Regions from separate parts of the Streptomyces sp. NPDC055239 genome, predicted to be linked through region 2. Evidence: riboswitches for the same ligand, from Rfam matches in the RefSeq annotation. Region 2 holds a riboswitch; the other holds the start of a gene.

Region 1 (3,398 bases), on a different contig from region 2:
GTGGGGGAGATCGCCGAGGCGGGCGAGGACGAGCTCGTACGACTCCTCGGGAAGTCGCACGGGAGCGCGCTGTACGCGATGGCCCTTGCCCGGGACGAGCGGCCCGTGGTGGCGGAGCGGGAATCCAAGTCGGTCAGCGTCGAGGACACGTACGACGTGGACATCCATGACCGGGTTCGGGTCAGGGGCGAGGTGGCGCGGCTCGCCGACCGGTGTGTGGAGCGGCTGCGGGCGGCGGGGCACTCGGGGCGGACCATCGTGTTGAAGGTGCGGCGGTTCGACTTCTCGACGCTGACGCGCTCCGAGACGCTGCGCGGGCCGACGGACGACGCCGGGGTGGTGCGGGAGGCCGCCGCGCGGCTCCTCGAGGCCGTGGACACCACCGGAGGCGTGCGGCTCCTCGGCGTGGGCGTCACGGGGCTCGCCGACTACACGCAGGAGGACCTCTTCGCGCAGGCGCAGGCGGCTGAGGCCGCCGAGGCCGCTGAGGCCGAAGCGGAGAGGGAGCCGGCCGGGGAGATCGCGGCGCAGGCCGTGGGTGACGCGGTGGAGGTGCCGGTCGTGACGCCCGTCGTGGCCGTCGTGCCCGTGGTGCCGACCGAGCGGCGGTGGGCTGCCGGGCACGATGTGCGGCATGCCGCGTTCGGGCACGGGTGGGTGCAGGGGAGTGGCCTGGGGCGGGTGACGGTCCGCTTCGAGACGCCGGAGTCGTCGGTGCCGGGGCGGGTGCGGACGTTCAGGACCGATGATCCGGAGCTCGAGCCCGCGGAGCCCTTGCCATTGGTGGCCGCTCCAGAGGAGCCGGAGCCGGAACCGGAGCCGCAGTGATGCCAATACCTGTGGAGTCGCCGGGGTGACCGGCGAGGGTCAGGGCGCCTCCTGGCCCGCGATGGTGCCGAAGTCCTGGTCCGGTGGTGGCGGTGCCTGTGGTGGGGGCGCGATGTCCAGGCCGTAGTGGTGGTAGAGCTGCAGTTCCTGCTCGGGGGAGAGATGGCGGCCCACGCCGAAATCGGGAGCGTCCTTGATCAGGGAGCGCTCGAAGGGGATGCGCAGGGTGCCGTCGCTCGTGAGCTCGCTGGGTTCCAGGGGCACGAACGCGTCCCTGCTGAAAAGACCCGTGCGTATGGCCGCCCACTCCGGGGCGCCGGTGGCGTCGTCGAGATAGACCTCGTCGATCGTGCCGATCTTGGCCCCGTTCCGGTCGAACGCCTTCCGGCCGATCAGGTTGCGCGGATCGATATCGGTCTGCACGGGCCCTCCAACTGGTCGAGACTTGTCGAAGTGGGGCACAACTCATCCTTGTTCGTTCGTAATCACTACGAAAGAGCACTTCGGGGCAGGCGGCCACTCGAGGGATCGGCCGCAGACCTCGCTGGTAGGCTGGCGCATGGCTGCTGACCCCGTGCGGGAGAGCTCTCCGGTGGACACACCGGGGGCGCCGAAGGAGCAACTCCTCCCCGGAATCTCTCAGGCCCCTGTACCGCACGGACGAGGTCACTCTGGAAAGTAGGGCGGGCGTCGGGCGGGCACGTTCGAAACCCTTCCTCACCGACGGTGAAAGCCGGGACGGCTCCCTCGTGGGGCGTGGACCGGTGAAACTCTCAGGTTGAGATGACAGAGGGGGAGGCCGTCCGGGTACCCGCGCCGTGGTGCCCCTCGCAGGTCGCGTCAGACCAGGAGGCCTCCGCAATGACCGCCACCCCTCGCATCCCGCTTTCCCAGCTCGAACAGGGCATCCCCTTCGAGCAGCGGCACATCGGCCCTGATGTGGAAGCACGGGCCAAGATGCTCGCGCAGGTCGGGTACGGCTCGCTCGACGAGCTGACCGCCGCCGCCGTACCGGATGTGATCAAGAACGCCGAGGCGCTGAACCTGCCCGGGGCGCGCACCGAGGCCGAGGTCCTGGCCGAGCTGCGCTCCCTCGCGGACCGTAACCAGGTTCTCGATTCCATGATCGGCCTTGGCTACTACGGCACCTTCACGCCGCCCGTGATCCTGCGGAACGTCATGGAGAACCCGGCCTGGTACACCGCGTACACGCCCTACCAGCCGGAGATCTCCCAGGGTCGCCTCGAGGCCCTGCTCAACTTCCAGACCGTCGTCGCCGAGCTGACCGGCCTTCCCACCTCCGGTGCCTCGCTGCTCGACGAGGGGACCGCCGCCGCCGAGGCCATGGCCCTGTCGCGGCGCATGGGCAAGGTCAAGAACGGCGTCTTCCTTGTCGACGCCGACACGCTGCCGCAGACCATCGCCGTCATCCAGACCCGTGCGGAGCCGACCGGTGTCGAGATCGTCGTCGCCGATCTGAGCGAGGGCATCCCGGCCGAGGTCGCCGAGCGCGGTGTCGTCGGCGTACTGATCCAGTACCCGGGCGCCTCCGGTGCCGTACGCGACATAAAGCCGCTCATCGAGCAGGCGCACGAGATCGGTGCCATCGTCTCCGTCGCCGCCGACCTCCTTGCCCTGACGCTGCTCACCTCGCCCGGTGAGCTCGGCGCCGACATCGCCGTCGGCACCACGCAGCGCTTCGGTGTGCCGATGGGCTTCGGCGGACCGCACGCCGGTTACATGGCGGTGCGCGAGAAGTTCGCACGCAGCCTGCCGGGGCGGCTCGTGGGTGTCTCCGTCGACGCCGACGGCAACAAGGCCTACCGGCTCGCGCTGCAGACCCGTGAGCAGCACATCCGCCGTGAGAAGGCCACCAGCAACATCTGTACCGCTCAGGTGCTGCTCGCCGTGATGGCCGGAATGTACGCGGTCTACCACGGGCCCGAGGGCCTCAAGGCCATCGCGCGCCGTACCCACCGCTACGCGACCGTGCTCGCCGCGGGTCTCACCGCGGGCGGCGTCGAGGTCGTGCACGGCGCGTACTTCGACACCCTGACCGTGCGCGTGCCCGGCAAGGCCGAGGAGCTCGTCGCCGCGGCCCGCGAGGGCGGCGTCAACATCCACCAGATCGACGCCGACCACGTCTCCCTGGCCTGCGACGAGACGACCACGCGCAAGCAGCTCACCGCGATCTGGACCGCGTTCAAGGTCGAGGCGGACGTCGAGGCGCTCGACGCGGAGACCGGGGACACGCTCCCGGCCGGTCTGCTGCGCGAGGACGAGTACCTCACGCACCCCGTCTTCCACCAGTACCGCTCCGAGACCGCCATGCTGCGCTACCTGCGCAAGCTGGCCGACCGCGACTACGCGCTCGACCGCGGCATGATCCCGCTGGGCTCCTGCACCATGAAGCTCAACGCGACCACGGAGATGGAGCCGGTCACCTGGCCCGAGTTCGGACAGCTGCACCCCTTCGCGCCCGCCCAGCAGGCACAGGGTTACCTGACGCTCATCCGTGAGCTGGAGGAGCGGCTCGCCGAGGTCACCGGGTACGACAAGGTCTCGCTGCA
Region 2 (3,398 bases):
CTGAAGACGGGGACGAAGGCCTGGCCGTCGATCTCCAGCGTGGGCAGGTCGAGGGTGCCGCTGTCAGGGCCGCCGCCGCTCGGCAGCGGGACCCAGACGTGGCTGCGGCCGAGCACCTCGACGATGCGGGCCCCCGCGGACGTCTGGGGCGCCCCCGGCGTGCCGAGTGATGCCGCGAGCACCTCTTCGAGTTCGTTGCCCGGCCATCCTCCGTACGGATGTGCGTGCGCCTGCGCCGGAATATCCATCTGCCCAACCCCTGCCCTGTCCCGCTCTGCCTGCGGCACGACCCTAACGCGGCGGGGCGCTCAGCCTCCGAAGCCGATCCCGCGCAGGACGCTCGCGGCCGTCCGGTCGAGCAGGATCGCGGAGCCGCAGCCGCGCGGCAGATCGCCCCGCTCGGCGGCGCCGACGAGGCGCCCGACGGTCCTGCGATGCCGCGCGAAGGCGTACCGCGACACGCCGCGCCCGCGCGAGAGCTGCCCCTCCATGGCGGTGTCCGGCGGCACGTCGAGCAGCAGCAGATGCAGCGTCGTGCCGCGCCGCACCGCTTCGCGGGCCAGCCAGCCGCGCACCCATGCCTGGGTGCCGCAGTCGTGCACCACGATCCCCTCGCCGGAGCGCAGGGCGGCGCGCAGGCCCGCGTAGTGCGCGAGGCGGACCAGGGGGCGGTAGACGGCGTACGGCAGCAGGGCCGGCATGCGCAGGGCCCAGCGGTCGCGGGTGTCCTGCGAGTCGATGCGCGAACCCGCGACGGCTCTGCGCATCAGCGTGGACTTGCCGCTGCCCGGCAGCCCGGAGACGACGATCAGGTCGCCCGCGCCGAACGTGAGGCGGTGCGGGCTGTGGCCGGACCGCTGCCTCAGGTCGCGGACGACGACCGCGGGCAGGGCGCCGCAGCTCTCCCTGGTGGGGGCGGCGGCCTGTTTGGGCAGGGCCACCCCCGTGTTGGTCGCGTAGACACTGGTCCTGCGCACCGTGATCGGCCTCCCCTAGCGGTCACGTAACTGCTTACCGCAGCTTCCCCGCCAAGTGTAAAGAGAAGGTAATGCGGCACAACAGCATTACGGCACTGGCACTGCCCTGTGACTCGGGCGCGTGCAATGATGTGCGCGCAAACTCCATACAGGCCGCTTGAATCCGCGCGGGAGAGTTCCCGGTCGCCGTCGTAGGACGCACCGGGGCGCCGAAGGAGCAAGTCCCTCCCTTGAATCTCTCAGGCCCCGTACCGCGCGGGCGAGGCACATCTGAAAAGCGGGTCGCCCCGGCGGCTCCACCCAAGGTGCAAGTCACGACCCCTGCTACAGACGTATGACGCATACGGACGGGTCGTGGTGAACCTCTCAGGTTCCGATGACAGATGGGGAGGATCGACCTCGCCCGTCATGCCCTGGGAGTTCCCCGTATGAGTACCGCCCCCCGTCTGACCGCCCTCGATGCCGTGCATCGCGCGCTCGGCGCGACCATGACCGACTTCGCGGGCTGGGACATGCCGCTCCGGTACGGCAGCGAGCGCGACGAGCACATCGCCGTCCGCACCAAGGCCGGTCTCTTCGATCTCTCCCACATGGGCGAGATCACGGTCACAGGACCGCAGGCCGTGGACTTCCTGAACTTCGCGCTCGTCGGCAACATCGGCTCCGTCGGTGTCGGCCGCGCCCGCTACACGATGATCTGTGCCGAGGACGGCGGGATCCTGGACGACCTGATCGTCTACCGCCTGGGCGAGGCCGACGCCCCCGAGTCCCCCGAGTACATGGTCGTCGCCAACGCCTCGAACGCGCAGACCGTGCTCGACGCGCTCACCGCCCGCGCCGACGGCTTCGACGCCGAGGTCCGCGACGACCGCGACGCGTACGCGCTGCTCGCCGTCCAGGGTCCCGAGTCCCCCGGCATCCTGAAGTCGCTCACGGACGCGGACCTGGAGGGACTGAAGTACTACGCGGGCCTGCCGGGCACGGTCGCGGGCGTGCCCGCCCTCATCGCCCGCACGGGCTACACCGGCGAGGACGGCTTCGAGCTCTTCGTCTCGCCCGGCGACGCCGAGAAGCTCTGGAACGCGCTCATGGAGGCCGGCGAGCACGTCGGCCTGGTCCCTGCCGGGCTCTCCTGCCGCGACACGCTCCGTCTCGAAGCGGGCATGCCGCTGTACGGGCACGAGCTGACCTCGGACCTCACGCCCTTCGACGCGGGCCTGGGCCGGGTCGTGAAGTTCGAGAAGACCTCGCAGTCCGACACCTTCGTGGGGCGCGCGGCGCTCGCGGCCGCCGCCGAGCGCGCCGAGACCGCTCCCCCGCGCAAGCTGGTGGGCCTGATCGCCTCGGGCCGCCGTGTCCCGCGTGCGGGCTTCTCCGTGGTCTCCGAGGGCAAGGTCATCGGCGAGGTCACCTCCGGGGCGCCGTCCCCGACGCTCGGCAAGCCGATCGCCATCGCGTACGTAGATGTGGCACACGCGGCTCCGGGCACCGAGGGTGTCGGTGTGGACATCCGGGGCACGCACGAGCCGTACGAGGTCGTGGCGCTGCCCTTCTACAAGCGCCAGAAGTGACACCCGGCACAACAGCCCCGTTCACCAGCACTCCACCGCGTACAGGAGAATTCAGGTCATGAGCAACCCCCAGCAGCTGCGTTACAGCAAGGAGCACGAGTGGCTCTCGGCCACCGAGGACGGTGTGGCGACGGTCGGCATCACGGAGCACGCGGCCAACGCGCTCGGTGACGTCGTCTTCGCCCAGCTTCCCGAGGTCGGTGACACGGTGACCGCCGGCGAGTCCTGCGGCGAGCTGGAGTCGACCAAGTCGGTCAGCGACCTCTACGCCCCGGTGACCGGCGAGATCGTCGCCGCCAACCAGGACGTCGTCGACGACCCGTCGCTGGTCAACTCCGCCCCGTTCGAGGGCGGTTGGCTGTTCAAGGTGCGCATCACGGGCGAGCCGGACGACCTGCTCTCCGCCGATGAGTACACCGCCTTCACCACCGGCTGACCCATACCGATAGGGATCGTGTGATGTCGCTTCTCAACACCCCTCTGCACGAGCTTGACCCGGAAGTCGCCGCCGCCGTCGACGCCGAGCTCCACCGTCAGCAGTCCACCCTGGAAATGATCGCCTCGGAGAACTTCGCTCCGGTCGCCGTCATGGAGGCCCAGGGCACGGTCCTCACCAACAAGTACGCCGAGGGCTACCCCGGCCGCCGCTACTACGGCGGCTGCGAGCACGTCGACGTCGCCGAGCAGATCGCGATCGACCGGCTCAAGGAACTGTTCGGCGCCGAGTACGCCAACGTCCAGCCGCACTCCGGCGCCTCCGCCAACCAGGCCGCCCTCTTCGCGATCGCCAAGCCCGGCGACACGATCCTCGGCCTGGACCTGGCGCACGGCGGCCACCTCACCCACGGCA

Evidence for each region. A riboswitch is a leader RNA that binds a small molecule or an ion and turns the genes downstream of it on or off. The one in region 2 is predicted to bind glycine.
Region 1: linked by a shared signal. The riboswitch ahead of gcvP (aminomethyl-transferring glycine dehydrogenase) and the one ahead of gcvT (glycine cleavage system aminomethyltransferase GcvT) in region 2 are both predicted to bind glycine.

Annotation. Positions count from the first base shown of each region.
Region 1 covers NZ_JBSGRD010000015.1:9,502-12,899, forward strand. Annotated here, with positions in the region: partial or broken gene ACWFRJ_RS36220 (DNA polymerase IV) at 1-955, shown strand, start outside; gene ACWFRJ_RS36225 (PRC-barrel domain-containing protein) at 868-1,251, opposite strand; glycine riboswitch at 1,396-1,493, shown strand; gene gcvP (aminomethyl-transferring glycine dehydrogenase) at 1,690-3,398, shown strand, end outside.
Region 2 covers NZ_JBSGRD010000012.1:289,960-293,357, forward strand. Annotated here, with positions in the region: gene ACWFRJ_RS33105 (enhanced serine sensitivity protein SseB) at 1-248, opposite strand, end outside; gene ACWFRJ_RS33110 (AAA family ATPase) at 309-983, opposite strand; glycine riboswitch at 1,136-1,241, shown strand; gene gcvT (glycine cleavage system aminomethyltransferase GcvT) at 1,406-2,548, shown strand; gene gcvH (glycine cleavage system protein GcvH) at 2,607-2,984, shown strand; gene glyA (serine hydroxymethyltransferase) at 3,008-3,398, shown strand, end outside.